One region of the Sanguibacter sp. TS_SC_8 genome, then DNA from elsewhere that is predicted to be linked to it. Evidence: predicted binding sites of a transcription regulator. Region 1 holds the regulator's gene; each other region holds the start of a gene.

Evidence for each region. The regulator LexA, encoded in region 1, represses DNA repair genes until DNA is damaged. The targets are predictions, from matches to a motif close to TCGAACANNTGTTCGA.
Region 2: ACWA15_RS10690 (HNH endonuclease signature motif containing protein) is a predicted target of LexA. The motif match lies at 2,226-2,241, and genes of this name have one in related genera.
Region 3: ACWA15_RS09895 (HNH endonuclease signature motif containing protein) is a predicted target of LexA. The motif match lies at 2,823-2,838, and genes of this name have one in related genera.

What each region holds. Positions count from the first base shown of each region.
Region 1 is NZ_CM143955.1:1,674,129-1,679,434, reverse strand. It holds gene serA (phosphoglycerate dehydrogenase) at 1-340, shown strand, start outside; gene ACWA15_RS07595 (DUF5302 domain-containing protein) at 451-639, opposite strand; gene ACWA15_RS07590 (aldo/keto reductase) at 784-1,824, shown strand; gene nrdR (transcriptional regulator NrdR) at 1,952-2,485, opposite strand; gene ACWA15_RS07580 (hypothetical protein) at 2,604-3,062, opposite strand; gene lexA (transcriptional repressor LexA) at 3,392-4,135, shown strand; gene ACWA15_RS07570 (L-lactate dehydrogenase) at 4,212-5,213, opposite strand; gene ACWA15_RS07565 (ATP-dependent DNA helicase) at 5,254-5,306, opposite strand, start outside.
Region 2 is NZ_CM143955.1:2,348,900-2,354,205, reverse strand. It holds gene ACWA15_RS10695 (NUDIX hydrolase) at 1-515, shown strand, start outside; gene ACWA15_RS10690 (HNH endonuclease signature motif containing protein) at 614-2,062, opposite strand; gene ACWA15_RS10685 (hypothetical protein) at 2,534-3,571, opposite strand; gene pdxT (pyridoxal 5'-phosphate synthase glutaminase subunit PdxT) at 3,651-4,253, shown strand; gene ACWA15_RS10675 (YebC/PmpR family DNA-binding transcriptional regulator) at 4,257-5,015, shown strand; gene ruvC (crossover junction endodeoxyribonuclease RuvC) at 5,022-5,306, shown strand, end outside.
Region 3 is NZ_CM143955.1:2,180,529-2,185,834, reverse strand. It holds gene nirB (nitrite reductase large subunit NirB) at 1-359, opposite strand, end outside; gene ACWA15_RS09900 (VOC family protein) at 544-927, shown strand; gene ACWA15_RS09895 (HNH endonuclease signature motif containing protein) at 983-2,689, opposite strand; gene ACWA15_RS09890 (dihydrofolate reductase family protein) at 2,875-3,525, opposite strand; gene ACWA15_RS09885 (hypothetical protein) at 3,619-4,212, opposite strand; gene ligD (non-homologous end-joining DNA ligase) at 4,261-5,289, opposite strand.

The sequences.
Region 1 (5,306 bases):
GGAGTCGATCGGCGTGTTCGTCGCCAACAAGATCAAGGACTACGTGCGCACCGGCACGACGACGCTCAGCGTCAACGTGCCCAACCTCGCCCTGGAGAACACCACGGGTGTGGCCCGGGTGGCTCACCTGCACCGCAACACCCCGGGCGTGCTCGCCGCGGTCAACAAGACGCTGGCCGAGCACGGCGCGAACATCGAGGGCCAGCTGCTGGCCACCCGCGGGGAGATCGGTTACGTCGTCACCGACGTCGGATCAGTCCTGGAGTCCGCTGTGGTCGACGCGCTGCGCGCGATGGACCAGACCATCAAGCTCCGCGTGCTCACCGAGACGAAGCGCTGACACCTCGCACCCACAGACGCCGACAGGCCCCGCCCCACGAGGGGCGGGGCCTGTCGGCGTCTGTGCACGCACCGCTCGGGCGGTGCACGCTCATCGCGAGGCGGGGACGATCACCCGGACTTGCGGCGGAAGACCCGCTTCGTCTTCCCGGCCGTCTCGGAGCCGTGGACGGTCCCGGTGTTCGAGGACCCTTCGGCACTGCGGTGCTGACCGGCGTTCTTGCGGTCGAGCGCTTCCTTGAACTTGGCCTTGGTGTCGTCGCTGACCGTCGCGTCCTGCTGTGAACTGTCCTGCGTCATAGCACCGGACCTCCTTGTCTAGATGTCTGCTGCGTACCTGATGCACCTGCAAGACTTCCCTACTTCACCGGCGCCCGCCAGCGAATACTCTCGTCGGGCGCCGCCTGAGGCAGAACACCAGTATCGCAGCGGTAGCGTGGAACCATGACCTCCCCGCCCGAGAGCACACCCGGTTCCCACCAGCGCAGGCTCGGCGGCTCCGGCCTCACCGTCCCGGCGATCAGCCTGGGCCTGTGGCAGAACTTCGGCGAGCAGGCCACGGCGCAGTCCCAGCGGGAGCTCCTCCTGCACGCCGTCGACGCGGGAGTCGTGCACATCGACCTCGCCAACAACTACGGCCCGCCTCCCGGCGCCGCCGAGGCCAGCTTCGGGCGGGTCCTGGCCCGGGACCTCGCAGGCCGCCGGGACGAGCTGCTCATCTCGACCAAGGCCGGGTACCGGATGTGGCCCGGCGCCTACGGCGAGGGCGGTTCCCGCAAGCACCTGCTGTCCAGCCTGGACCAGTCCCTCGACCGGCTCGGCCTGGACCACGTGGACATCTTCTACAGCCACCGCTACGACCCCAGCACGCCGCTCGAGGAGACGATGGGCGCGCTCGCCGCAGCCGTGGCCTCAGGACGGGCGCGGTACGCAGGCATCTCCTCCTATTCCGCCCGTCGCACCCGTGAGGCACTGGCGGCGGCGGCCACGGTGGGTGTGACGCTCAGCGTCCACCAACCCTCCTACTCCCTCCTCAACCGGTGGATCGAGGACGCCGACGCCAGCGGGGAGTCCGTGCTCGACGTCGCCGCCGACGCCGGCCTCGGGGTGCTCGCCTTCTCCCCGCTCGCCCAGGGCATGCTCACGAACAAGTACCTCGCCGGGATCCCGGACGACTCCCGGGCCGCGCGCGGCGGGTCGCTGCCCGCGTCCTATCTCAGCGCCCGCAACCGGGCGACGGTCGCCGCGCTGGCCGAGATCGCCGGTGACCGCGGGCAGAGCCTCGCCCAGCTGGCGCTGTCCTGGTGCCTGCGGGACTCACGGGTCTCGGGCGTGCTCGTGGGAGCCCGCACGACCGCCCAGCTCGACGAGAACCTCGCCGCGCTCACCCGGCTCGATTTCACCGCCGACGAGCTCGCCGCGATCGAGACCACCAGCGTCGACGGCGACATCAACCTCTGGGCTCCCCGCTCCAGCGCGCTCTGAGCCCTGCTGGCTCTCCGCACGACAGTTCTGCGCACGGAAAGTCTGCGCACGGCGGGTCTGCGCACGGCGGATCTGCGCACAGCAAGGTCTGCGCACAGAAGGTCTGCGCGCGTCGAACCGGGACCTGCTAGGTCCGTGCCCCGGGGTGCGCGGGCGGCTCTCCCGAGGCGGCGCCGGACGGGTGCGGATCACGCGTCCCAGGCTCCTCGCCCTCCGCGTGCTCGGCACGCAGCAGGTTGATAGCCGCCTCGAAGTCCTCGAGCGAGTCGAAGCCCTGGTAGACGCTGGCGAAGCGCAGGTAGGCGACCTCGTCGAGCTCGCGCAGCGGACCGAGGATGGTCAGCCCGATCTCGTACGCGTCCAGCTCGGCCATGCCGGTCGCCCGCACGCTCTCCTCGACCCGCTGGGCCAGCAGCGCGAGGTCGTCCTCGCTGACGGGGCGCCCCTGGCAGGCCTTGCGGACACCGTTGACGACCTTCTCGCGGCTGAACGGCTCGGTCACACCGGACCGCTTGACCACGGACAGGCTTGCCGTCTCCAGGGTCGTGAACCGGCGGTTGCAGCTGGGGCACTGGCGACGACGCCGGATCGAGGCGCCGTCGTCCGACGTCCGGGAGTCGACGACGCGAGAGTCCGAGTGGCGACAGAACGGGCAGTGCACACGGACCTCCGGAGCAACATCGTGGTGGACGCGTCCCCCGAGCCGGAGGACACCAGCAAGAATACGCGCCGCTCCGTCACGGGGCAGACATCGGGCCACCGCACATCACGAGGACCGCTCAGTCACGGACGGGCAGCATGATCTGCTCGCCGGCCCACAGCGTCGCCGACGCCCGGCCGTTGACCTCGACGATGAGGTCGACCACGTCCCGGAGGTCTTCCCCGGGGAGGGCCAGCTCTTCGGCGATCCCCCACAGGTTGTCCCCCGCGGCCACGGTGTACGGAATCACCTCCGGGGCCACGTCCGGCGTGCTCGCCAGCGCTCCCCCGCCCATCACGGCCATCGAGACGGCCACCACGAGCGCCGTCGCCCACAGCACCCATCGACCGCGCCGGGTGAGCTCAAGATCGGACAACGAACCCTCGATCGAGGCGCTGGCCAGCCGTCGGGCGCGAGCGTCCGCCCGCGCCCGGGCCGCCGCCTGGCGTCGGTCCGCACGCGCAGGGGTGGTCGCGCGCTCCGGGACGGCGGCGCGCTCAGGAACAACAACCAGCTCGGGAACAAGGACCAGTGCCATATCCACTCCATCTCTCCAGCGCGCACGACCAGCTGCGCATCTCCGTGAGCTCCTGCCGGCCCGTGCCGACGCCCCGCACTCTTCGTTCGTACATCTGTTCGTAGTACAACTGTACGAACATTTCCGAGATTGGCAAGGGGCAATCCCGACACGCTCGAACAACTGTTTGAGACTTGTCCACTATCGGCCTAGACTTGAGCACGTTCGCGAGACGACTCGACCACGAGCAGACCACGAGCCACTGACATCGCCCGATCGCAAGCAGATGCCCATCACAACCGGAGGTCACCGTGGCACCCAACGACACCAACCCGGCAGGTCCTGCGAGCGTGACGGCGCTCCCCCACGACACCGCCTCACCGTGGCGCAAGGACGGGATCGGCCCGGACGGGCTCACCTCCCGGCAGCGGCGCATCCTGGACACCATCCGGGACTCCGTGCAGAACCGCGGCTACGCGCCGAGCATGCGCGAGATCGGTGAGTCGGTCGGCCTGAACAGCCCGTCGAGCGTCAAGCACCAGCTGACCGTCCTCGAGGCCAAGGGCTACCTGCGGCGCGACCCGAACCGTCCGCGGGCGATGGAGCTCGTGCACAGTCCGTACACCGAAGGGGCCGGCCGACCTCTGGGTGAGATGGCCTCCGGCTCGGGATACGCAGGCTCTGCGCTCGACTCTCCCTCAGACGGACCGGACCGCCCCACACCCTCGTACGTGCCCCTGGTGGGGCGGATCGCCGCCGGTGGGCCGATCCTGGCCGAGCAGCTCGTCGAGGACGTCTTCCCGCTCCCGCGCCAGCTCGTCGGGGACGGCGAGCTCTTCATGCTCAAGGTCGTCGGTGAGTCGATGATCGACGCCGCCATCTGCGACGGCGACTGGGTCGTCGTGCGGCGCCAGCCCGTCGCCGAGAACGGCGAGATCGTCGCGGCGATGATCGACGGCGAGGCGACCGTGAAGACGTTCAAGCGGATCGACGGCCATGTCTGGCTGCTGCCCCACAACCCGGCGTTCTCCCCGATCCTCGGCGACGAGGCGACGATCCTGGGCCGGATCGTGACCGTCCTGCGCAGCCTCTGACCCGGCCTGAGCGCTCGGTCGACGCACGAAGGGCTCCTCACCACCGGTGAGGAGCCCTTCGTCATGAGCGGCCGAGTCAGAAGCCGAACTTGCGCGCCACCTCTTTGAGAGAGGTGGCGGAGTGCTGCAGGCCGCGGATCTCCATCGGGGAGAGCGGGACCGCGAGCCGGTCCGTGCACCCGCGGCGGCCCACGATCGAGGGCACGGACAGGCAGATGTCGCTGATCCCGTAGTAGTCGTCGAGCAGGGTGGAGACCGGGAGCACCCGGTGCTCGTCGTTGAGCACGGCCTCGATGATGCGGGTGCCGGCGAGGGCGACGGCGTAGTTCGTGGCCCCCTTCCCCTCGATGATCCGGTAGGCGGAGTTGATCACCTCGTGCGCGATGTCCTCCCGTCCCTGCACGGTGAGCGGTCCACGTCCGTCGACCCCGTCCCAGTCCAGCAGCGGCACGCCACCGATGGTCGCGGAGCTCCACAGCGGGATCTCGCTGTCGCCGTGCTCACCGGCCATGTACGCGTGCACGTTCTGCACCGCGACGCCGCAGTGCTGGGCGATGAGGTAGCGCAGGCGGGAGGAGTCCAGGACGGTCCCCGAGCCGAAGAGCTTGGTGGGCGGCAGGCCGGAGACCTTCAGCGCCGCGTAGGTGACGATGTCGACCGGGTTGGTGACCATGACGTACGTCGCGTCGGGCGCCACCGCCTGCAGCTCGGGCAGGATCTTCGAGACGAGCCCGATGGTCGCCTCGGCCAGGTCGATCCGGGACTGCCCGGGCTTCTGCTTGGCCCCCGCGGTGATCATGATGACGTCCGCGTCGGCGCACACCGCGACGTCGTCGGAGCCGATGACCTCGGCCATCGGCATGAACTGGATCCCGTGGGCGAGGTCGAGCGCCTCCGCCTCGACCTTGGCCTTGTTGATGTCGTACAGCGCGACGGTCCGCGCAGAGCCGCGCATCAGCGCGGCGTAGGCCATGGTCGAGCCCACCGCGCCGGCGCCGACCACTGCCACCTTCGTCGTCTTGCGGGCCGCGGGGGGGCCCGCCGGGGTGGGTGTACCGGAACGCTCGGCGTCGCTCATGCTTCCTCCACAGGAGATCGGGTTGCAGGTGGTGCTGGTCTCAGCCTAGAGCCGCGAGCCGCTCGAGCGCAGAAGTCGCCACCTGGCGATCGG
Region 2 (5,306 bases), 670 kb from region 1:
GGGTCCTGGGGCCGGACGGCATGCGCACCCGGCACGCCGCCCGCGTGCTGCTCGTCGACGCCGACGGCCGTGCGCTGCTCGTGCGTGGGCACGACGCGGACAATCCCACCCGGAGCTGGTGGTTCACGGTCGGGGGAGGGATCGACGCAGGGGAGACCTCACGCGAGGCTGCGCTGCGCGAGGTCCGCGAGGAGACCGGCATCGAGCTCGCTGACGCGCAGCTCGAAGGACCGGTCCTCACGCGGTCGGCGATCTTCGACTTCGCTCGCGAGCACTGCCTGCAGCACGAGGAGTTCTTCCTGGCCCGGATCTCGGGGGAGGACCACACGCTGACGCGTGAGGGGTGGTCCGCGCTCGAGGTGAGCTTCATCGACGAGATGGAATGGATGAGCCCGGCGCAGCTGCGCGCCGCGTCCCAGGAGATCTTCCCCCGGTCGCTGCCCGACCTCTTGGAAGAGCTCGTCGATGGCTGGGACGGCGTCGTCCGCGTGATCGGTGTGGAGCACGACGACTGAGGCGCTTCGGGTGCTTCGGATTGGACACTTCGGATAGGACCTGGGGACCTGATACCGGGTGGTCGGGTGAGGCGGCGATCCCGGGCTGGCGGCGTGGGTCAGGCTGCGTGGTCGCCTGCTGGGTAGGTGCCGGGGACGTCGATGTGCCAGGTGCCGAAGGCGCGGGTCATGGCAATGTTCTCTCCGTCGACGCGGTGGTGGTGGTGTCGGCAGAGCAGGGCCCCGTTGGACGGGGTCGTCTGACCGTTGTCGGCCCAGTGGCGTAGGGCGTGGTGAATCTCGCAGATGCGCGGTGGCGCGTCGCAGCCTGGCCAGACGCAGGTGGTGTCGCGGGCGATGATGGCGCGGCGATGCTCTTTGGTGAAGGTGCGTTTGGTGCGGGAGATGTTGAGGATCTGGGAGTCGGGTCCGAAGATGATCCGGGTCATCTCCCCGTCGCACGCGATGCGTCTGAGGACCGCGTCGGGGATGGGGCCGGTGCCGTCCTCCCAGGTCGCGTACCCGGCCTTGAGGCGAGCCTCGAAGGTTCTCGGGGACCAGGACCGGGAACCGGTGCCGTCTGAGGCAGTGCTGCTCGCTCCGCCGACCAGTTCACCAGCCGCGCCGGTGCCATCTGACTCACCGTCGGTGCTGTCAGCGTCTGCGTCGTCATCTGCGTCGGTGTGGGTGGCTTCGAAGACCCGGGTGAACTCCTCCCAGGACACGTGCACCGACAGGTGCGGGCGCACGTTCGCGCCCTTGCCGGCGGTCCCGGCGTCCAGGAACGCCTGACACAGCTCGACCAGGGCGTCGACCTTGCGCAGGTCCGCCGGGACGAGCGTGTCGGTGGCGGAGGGGACCCCGGCCACCGCGCGCAGCGCCGCCCCGATGAGCTGGCCGTGCTCGGTGGTGACGAACCCGCTGATCTGCATCCCACCCAAGGTCGGAGACACCTGGAGGAACTCCCGCTCGGCGGCGTCCTGGAACGCCTTCTCCTGCGCGACCGGGTCGGCGGAGACCGTGAACCCTTTGACCAGCCGGTTGAACTCCGTCACCGACCACGCCGCGGTATGCACCAACAACGCTTCCTCACCGGTGCACACCGGGACCGCACCGGGCGCCGGGTCGGCCAACGACTGCCGCAATGTCGGGGTCTTGGCCGCGTGCACCATGATGCCCACGTGCTCCCCGGTGATCGACCCTGCCCGCGCCGCTGCCCCCGTGGCCGGCAGGTGCTCACTCACCGCCCGCGCCGACGCGACGGTGCGCTGGGCCAGTCCTTTCGAGAGGTTCTCCGCCTTCTCCAACCACGTCGTGAAGGAATGCATCGTCTCCTGGTGCCACGACCCCTCGGACTCGGTGCGGGCGATGCACCCGAGCCGCTGAGCCTCAAGGCGCCCCACCGCGACGTGGATCCGCTGGGAGACCTCCGCCGCCACCGCACCCGGCAACGACGCGGGGTCGACCGACGTGATCACCTCGACCAACGACTCCACCTGGTCCAGCAGGGCCAACACATTCACCGGGGTGTCCGCTGGGACGTCTGCCGGGACGTCCGCCGGTCCCATGAGCAGACCGTCATCGGCGGAGACTGCCTGTCCGCAGACCTCCCCGCGCAACACCCGCCCGCGAGACACCCTCCCGCTTGGCGAACGCTCCTCCGAGTCCGACCCAGGCTCCGCCGAGTTCGCCTCGTGAGCCGCGGCGGGCCAGTTCGCGCGGATCAGGTCCTCGAACGCATCCTCGACCATCGTGCTCACCGGCCAGGACGCCACATCACCCCACACGCAGGGAGCGAACTCGACACGTTCCGGCGACGGGCAATCGGAGGCGGGGCCGCGGGAGAACGGTGCCCTCGATCCCATGTCACCCCTCCGCCGACGCTCGAACTGTCCGGTTAACTGACGATAAGTCTATCGAACAGACGTCCATCCAGCAAGGTCTACGAGGGATTTCGTGAGTGCTCGCTGGGCAGCCGACACGCAACCGTTGGCCGGCTCAGCGAGGGGCAGGCAGGCTCGGCAAGAGGGGCCGGTGAGCTACTGCGACATCTGCCCGTAGGCCGGCGGCGCGCCAGGTCCCGAGGGCCCCTGGGTCGTCGATCCAGGCCCCACCGACCCAGGTCCCCCCGGCCACGGCCCCGTACCGACCCGTGCGCGGTTGTTGCGGCGCACGTTCCACCAGACCGCCCCGCCGATGGCCAGCCCCAGGCCGAGCACCCCGCACATGACCGCCGCGACGATGAGGAAGACCCCGAGGGCCGTCTTGCCGAAGATCGTGGCGAGCTCGGAAGCGTTGATGGCCGCGATGCTGCCGGGCACGTCCGCGGAGGCCCCTGTCACGGTCACGGTGTAGATGCCGTCCGAGGGGGCGGTGAACGTCACGGCACGGGACGACGACCGGGACCCGTTGGTGTCCTCGTCGAAGGAGAAGCCGCTCAAGGAGAGGTCGACCTGGTCGCCGTCCGGGTCGGTGACCTCGATGTCGTCGGTGTCGATCTCCTCGCCGGACGTGCTGTTGGTGAGGATGGCGTAGTCCTCCCCGGAGCTCCCGCGGAACTCCAGCTCGCCGGGGAGCGTCGTGTAGGCGATCGCGTAGGGCGAGGCGGTGGGGTCCCCGGTCACCCGCGAGACTGCGTTCGTGACGTTGGCGATCCCGACGATGATCGCGATGATCGACACCACCATGAGGCCGATCCCGATGTAGGTCATGATCTTGGGCCCGGTCGTGGAGGTGGCGACCGGAGGTGACGGGAAGCCGGGTCGCGCGTACTGGCCCGGACCGCCATAGCCCGGACCGCCATAGCCCGGACCGCCATAGCCCGGACCGAACTGGCCAGGACCGGGATACTGCCCGCCGGGGTACTGACCTTGCGCGGGGTACTGACCTGCCCCGGGGTACTGACCTGCCCCCGGGTACTGACCCGACCCGGGGAACTGGCCACCAGGATGCTGGCCCGGCACCGGTGTCCCCGCAGGCCACGGCGCCCCGGACGGCCCGGGGACCCCGGACTGCCCGGGGGTGCCCGAGGGCTCGGGCTGGTCGGGGCTCTTCGGTGCTGGGAATTCTTGGCTCATCTGCCCAATTCTCCCACCCTGGGATGATCGCGGCAACGCCGCCCGACGGTGGGGCGGTCCGCGCGTACAGTTGCTCCCCGTGAAGCCACAGATCGGGGTCCTTGCCCTGCAAGGTGATGTCCGCGAGCACGTCGTCGCCCTCGAGGCAGCGGGCGCGAGCGCCGTGACGGTGCGTCGGGTCAGCGAGCTCGCCCAGGTCGACGGGCTGGTGCTGCCTGGCGGGGAGTCCACGACGATCGACAAGTTGCTCCGCATCTTCGACCTCTTCGACCCGCTGCGCGCGGCGATCGCGGGCGGGCTGCCCGTCTACGGGTCCTGTGCCGGGATGATCCTGCTCGCGGACCGGGTGCTGGACGGCGCGGCCGGCCAGCAGACTCTCGGTGGGATGGACCTCACCGTGCGTCGCAACGCCTTCGGGCGGCAGGTGGACTCCTTCGAGACCGACGTCGTCGTGGAGGGGGTCCCCGGCCCGCCCGTGCACGCGGCCTTCATCCGCGCACCGTGGGTCGAGTCCGTGGGCCCCGCGGCTCACGTGATCGCGACGATCTCTTCCGGTCCCGCCGCCGGTAGGATTGTCGGAGTCCGACAAGATGCATTGTTGGCGACGTCGTTCCATCCGGAGATCTCGGGGGACGGCCGCATCCATGAACTGTTCGTATCGATCGTCCGTAGGGAGTTCTAAGCGATGTCAGGTCACTCCAAATGGGCCACCACGAAGCACAAGAAGGCTGTAGTCGACGCCCGGCGTGGAAAGCTCTTTGCCAAGCTCGTCAAGAACATCGAGGTCGCGGCGCGTACCGGCGGCGGCGACGTCATCGGTAACCCGACGCTCTTCGACGCCATCCAGAAGGCCAAGAAGACCTCGGTCCCCAACGACAACATCGACCGCGCGGTCAAGCGCGGGTCCGGCCAGGAGGCCGGCGGCGCCGACTACCAGACCATCTTGTACGAGGGCTATGCCCCCGGCGGTGTGGCGATGCTCGTGGAGTGTCTGACCGACAACCGCAACCGTGCGGCGGCCGAGGTGCGCATCGCCTTCAGCCGCAACGGCGGCCAGATGGCTGACCCCGGATCCGTCGCGTACCTGTTCTCCCGCAAGGGCGTCGTCCTCGTCCCCAAGGAGGGGACCGATGAGGACTCCGTCCTGGAGGCCGTGCTCGACGCGGGCGGCGAAGAGGTCAGCGACGTCGGTGAGGTCTTCGAGGTGCTCTGCGAGGCCACCGACCTCGTCGCGGTCCGCACCTCGCTCCAGGAGGCCGGCATCGAGTACGACTCGGCCGACGTCGTCTTCCACCCGGCCATGCAGGTCGAGGTGGACGCCGACGGCGCGCGCAAGATCCTCCGCCTCATCGACGCGCTCGAGGACTCCGACGACGTGCAGAACATCTTCACGAACTTCGACGCCTCCGACGAGGTCATGGCCGAGCTCGAGAACGACGAATAGCGCTCGGTGCGAGTTCTTGGCGTTGACCCCGGGCTGACCCGCTGCGGCATCGGCGTCGTCGACTCCCTGCCGGGTCGGCGCGCCGAGCTCGTCGCGGTCGGGGTGGCCATGTCACCCCCGGCGCTCTCCGTGGACCAGCGGCTGCTGCAGATCGCCGTGGAGCTCGACACGTGGATGGACGCGCACGTCCCCGACGTCGTCGCGGTCGAGCGGGTCTTCGCCCAGCACAACGTCTCCACGGTGATGGGCACCGCGCAGGTGGCCGGGCTGGCGATGCTCGCCGCCGCCCGG
Region 3 (5,306 bases), 510 kb from region 1:
GCGCGCGGGCTCCACGGCCAGGAGCCGGTCGCGAGAACGAGGGTGTCGTAGGCGAACGCCGCGCCGGAGCGCGTCTTGACGAGCTGGGCGTCCCTGTCGATGGCCTCGACGCGGTCGTCGGCGACGAGCTCGACCCGCGAGTCGTCCCAGACCGAGGGGTTCATGGCGAGGGCGGCCGGGCTGCGTCCGTCGAAGAACTCCGACAGGTGCACACGGTCGTAGGGCAGGTGCCCCTCGTCGCCGAGGACGGTGAGCGTCCAGCCGCCCTCGGGTGCGCGGGCGATGAGCTGCTCGACGAAGCGGTGCGCGACCATGCCGGCGCCGGCAACGACGATCCTGCCGAGGTGAGTGGTGTTCATGAAGGTGCTTTCGGTCGGGTGCGAGCGGTGGGACGTCCGATGGACTGGCTGCCCAGAACTATTCTCCCGGCGGCTTCCGTGCTTAACCGGGCCCTAGGGCCCAGCATGATGGTCCCTGGTCGTCGTAGGAATGCGCCCGTGGCACGCCGAGACGTGACGTTGCCAACAGGTGAATACTGGACGGATGACTCGATGGGTACAGGGCATCAGCGCCATCACGCTGTTCGCGGACGACCTCCCCGCGACGAAGCAGTTCTACCACGACGTGTTCGGGGTGCCGCTGGTCTTCGAGGACGACCAGTCCGCGGCCTTCGACTTCGGCAGCACGGTGATCAACCTCCTCGCCTCCCCGGAGGCGCCTGGGCTCATCGGCCCGGCGCCGGTCGCCGCGCAGACCGACGGGTCACGGGCGCAGCTGACGCTCACGGTCGACGACGTCGATGCGGTGTGCGCGCTGCTCGCCGCCCGCGGGGTCGCCCTCATCAACGGCCCCATGGACCGGCCGTGGGGCATCCGGACCGCGTGCTTCGCCGACCCGGCCGGGCATGTGTGGGAGGTCGCGCGGTAGCGCAGAGTCCGCGCGGGTCAGGCGGCGTGGGTCAGGCTGCTCGACCGGGGCGTGGTCAGGCTGCGGCGTCGCCTGCGTGGTAGCTGCCGGGGACGTCGATGCGCCAGGTCCCGCCGGTGTGGGTCATGGCGATGTTCTCGCCGTCGACGCGGTGGTGGTGGTGCCTGCAGAGCAGCGCCCCGTTCGACGGGGTCGTCTGACCGTTGTCGGCCCAGTGGCGTAGGGCGTGGTGAATCTCGCAGACCCGCGGTGGCGCGTCGCAGCCTGGCCAGACGCAGGTGCGGTCGCGGGCGATGATGGCGCGGCGATGCTCTCTGGTGAAGGTGCGTTTCGACCGGGAGATGTTGAGGATCTGAGAGTCGGGGCCGAAGATGATCCGGGTCATCTCCCCATCGCACGCGATCCGTCTCAGGACCGCGTCGGGGATGGGACCGGTGCCGTCCTCCCAGGTCGCATACCCGGCCTTGAGGCGGGCCTCCAAGGTCTGCGGGGACCATCTCTGGCCGGAACCGGAGCCAGAAGGGTTGGCCCCGGTGCCGTCTGAATCGGTGCAGTCCGCGACTGCGCCGGTGCTGTCTGCGCCGCCGTCGGCCGCGTCGGTGCTGGTGGTGCCGTCGGTGCTGGTGGTGCCGTCGGTGCTGTCGGCGTCGTCGTGGTGGGTGGCCTCGTAGACCCGGGTGAACTCCTCCCAGGTGACGTGCACCGACAGGTGGGGGCGCACGTTGGCGCCCTTGCCGGCGATCCCGCCGTCCAGGAACAGCTGGCACAGGTCCACCAGGGCATCCACCTTGCGCAGGTCCGCCGGGAGCAGGGTGTCGGCGGCGGCCGGGACCCCGGCCACCGCGCGCAACGTCGTGGTGATCAGCTGGGCGTGCTCGGTGGTGACGAACCCGCTGATCTGCGACCCACCCAGGGTCGGGGATATCTGCAAGAACTCCCGCTCACTGGCGTCCTTGAACGCCTTCTCCTGCGCTACGGGGTCGGCGGAGAGCGTGAAGGTCTTGACGACCTGGTTGAACTTCTCCAACCGCCACGTCGCGCCCCCCAGGAGGTTCTCCTCCCACGTGCACACCGGAGTGCCGCCGGTCGCTGGGCTGTCCTCGATCACGGGGCTGGCCAGGGCCTCGCACAACTCCTGCGTCTTGGTCGCCTTGACCATGATCGCCACGTGCTCACCGGTGATCGTCCCGGCCCGCGCCGCAGCGGCTGTGGCGGGCAGGTGCTCACGCAGCGCCCGCGCCGCGGCGACGGTCCGCTGGGCCAGTCCCTTCGAGAGGTTCTCCGCCTTCTCCAACCACGTGGTGAAGGAATGCATCGTCTCCTGATGCCACGACCCCTCGGTCTCGGTGCGGGCGATGCACCCCAACCGCTCGGCTTCCAACCGCCCCACCGCGACGCGAATCCGCTGAGACACCTCCGCAGCCACCGACCCCGGCAACGACGCCGGATCGATCGCCGTGAGCGACTCCACCAACGACTCCATCTGGTCCAGCAGCGCCAACACACTCACCGGCACGTCTACTTGCACGTCTGCTGACTCGTCCGCCGGTCCCATGAGCAGACCGTCGCCGGCAGAGACTGCCTGCGCGCAGACCTCCCTGCGCGACCCCGGCCTGCGAGGTGCAGGCCCCACCGCGTCCGGGGCAGCCTCGGCCTCGTCGTCCGTAGCCAGCCAGCCCGCGCGCATCAGGTCCTCGAACGCCGCCTCGATGCACTCCTCAACCAGCGTGTCCCCCGGCCTGGCCTCCGCAGCAGCGACCACGTCACCCCAGATTCCGGGAGCGAGTTCCTTGCGCTCGGCAGCGGGGGCAGAACGGCGAGAGAATGAGCCCGTCGACGCCATGACACCCCTCCCAACCTTGCTCGAACTGTCCGGTTAACTCCGGATTAGTCTATCGAACAGACGTTCATCTGGCAAGGGTTTGAGCGCTCGATCCGCATACCAGCTCACGAGGACGTTCCTTGTCCCTCCTCGCTGCGGTTGGACATGTCCCCGACGCCCGGTGTCCCCTCGGCGAGCGCGTAGCGCAGCATCACCGCGCCGTTGGGCGAGGTGACGACCGGCTCGACGAGCCTGAGGTTCGTCGGAACCACACCGTCGCCGAACACCTTCTTTCCAGTGCCGAGAAGGATCGGGTACACCCAGAGCGTGAGCCGATCGAAGAGCCGCTCGGCGAACAAGGTCTGCACGAGGTCGAGGCTGCCGATGACGTGGATCTTCGCGTGCCGGTCACGCAGCTCACGGACGGCGGCGGGCACATCCGGACCGAGCAGCGTGGAGCTGGCCCAGTCGAGGGTCGGTGCCTGGCGCGAGGCGACGTACTTCGGAATGCGGTTGAACAGCCGCGCGATATCACTGTCCATACCATCTTCCTGGTGCGGCCAGTACCCGGCGAAGATGTCGTAGGTCCGGCGTCCGAGCAGCAGCGCGTCCATCCCCGCCATCCCGGAGCTGACCTGCTCGCCGACGACCTCGTCCAGGAGGGGCGCCTGCCAGCCGCCGAACGCGAAGCCGTCGTCGGTGTCCTCCTCCGGCCCGCCGGGTGCCTGCGCGACTCCGTCGAGGGTGGTGAACAGGTCGATGTGGATGAGTCCCATGTCGTGCTCCGTCCGGTCGGCCGTCGACACCCGGCGAGGGGTCAGTTCGAGGCTGTCACCCGGCTCCCCGCCCAGCAACCGCAAGATCGCGACCTAGTAGTACGTGGGAACGCCCTCTCCCGGCTGCACCCGGACCACATCGAGGACCGGGTCGGCGACGAGCGCATCAACCGCGGCGCGGCTGGCCGCGATCCCCGCGAAGTGCGGGTCCACGTCGCTGGCGAAGCACCAGGCGTGGTCGGCCGGCCAGACGATCGCGGGCGGGAGGTTCCCTCCCTGGGTACCGAGCAGCGTCTCCCACTCGTCGATGTCCGTCACCTGCCCCCGGAACAGGGCGAACTCGCGACTGATCGTCCCCCGCGGAACAGAGACGAGGGCACCGGCCGCCACCCCGTGCAGCTGCCCCGCGTAGCCGTCCCACAGACAGAAGTAGCAGTCCTGCGGGGTGGCGGTGAACCGCCAGAGCCGATGGAGCACCCGTACTGCCTGGGCGAGGTCGCGGAGATGGTCGTCAGGGAGCGTGACGTCCGTCTCGGACTGACCGGGCGCGGTGGGATCGGGAATGAAGCGGAGTCGGGCGTGGGCTGGGAAGTCGTCCGGGCCTAGGGTGACGAGGCGTTCCCACGGCGTGCCCGAGTCGGCGATCCAGTCCGCCGCGGACATGTCGGTGCAGCGCTGGAGTCCCATCACCAGAACATACCAAAGTGGCCCGACCCGCCGCCGATCACCCGCCGGTCAACCGCCTTCATCCTTCTTCGCCCGGCTCGGTTGTACCCGCGGCGGCTCCCCGGGCATCTTGGGGAAGTCGGGTGGGAACACCAGCTCACCGAGCCCTGCCTTGAGGTCCCTCTCCCACCATCCGAGCAGGTCGTCGATCGTTCCCGGGTGCTCATGCATGCTCGCCCACGGGTCCCCCACGGTCGCCAGCCGCTCCGGCACCGTGAGCACGGTGAACGACTCCGGCGCGGCGCCCGCGAGCTCGTCCCATGCCAGCGGGCAGGACACAGGCGCGTGCGGCAGCGCGCGCGGGCTGTACGCCCCGGCCATCGTGCGGTCGCGGTTGGCCTGGTTGTAGTCGACGAAGATCTTGCTCCCGCGCTCCTCCTTCCACCACGCGGTCGTCACGAGGTCCGGCAGGCGCCGCTCGAGCTCGCGGGCCGCGCCGATGACGGCGTGGCGCACGTCGAGGAACTCGTGGGTGGGTTCGATCGGGGCGAAGACGTGCAGCCCGCGGTTGCCGGACGTCTTGACGAAGGCGGTCAGCCCCGCATCTGCCAGCACCGTCCTCAGCTCCTGCGCGACGGCGATCGTGTCACCGAAGTCGGTGCCGGGCTGGGGGTCGAGGTCGATCCGGAGCTGGTCGGGGTTGTCGGGGTCCCCGGCCCGGGAGGCCCACGGGTGGAAGACGACGGTGTTCATCTGCACCGCCCAGACAGCGGCGGCTGGTTCGTCGATGACGAGCTGGGGATGGGATCGGCCGCTGGGGTAGACGACGGTCACCGCCCGGACGAACTCCGGCACGCCGCGCGGTGGGTTCTTGGAGAAGAACTGCTCCCCGTCGACGTCCGTGGAGAACCGCTGCAGCGAGACGGGCCGGTCGCCGTTGTTGGCGACGAACGGCCCGCCGACGTCGACCATGTACTGGGCGAGGTCGGCCTTGGTGATCCCGAGCTCGGGCCACAGCACCCGGCTCGGGCTCGACACCCGGATCTCCCGCTCGCCGTGCGGCCCGGGCACCGTCAGGACTACCGCTTCGCTGGCCATGGGTCCAACGTACCCAC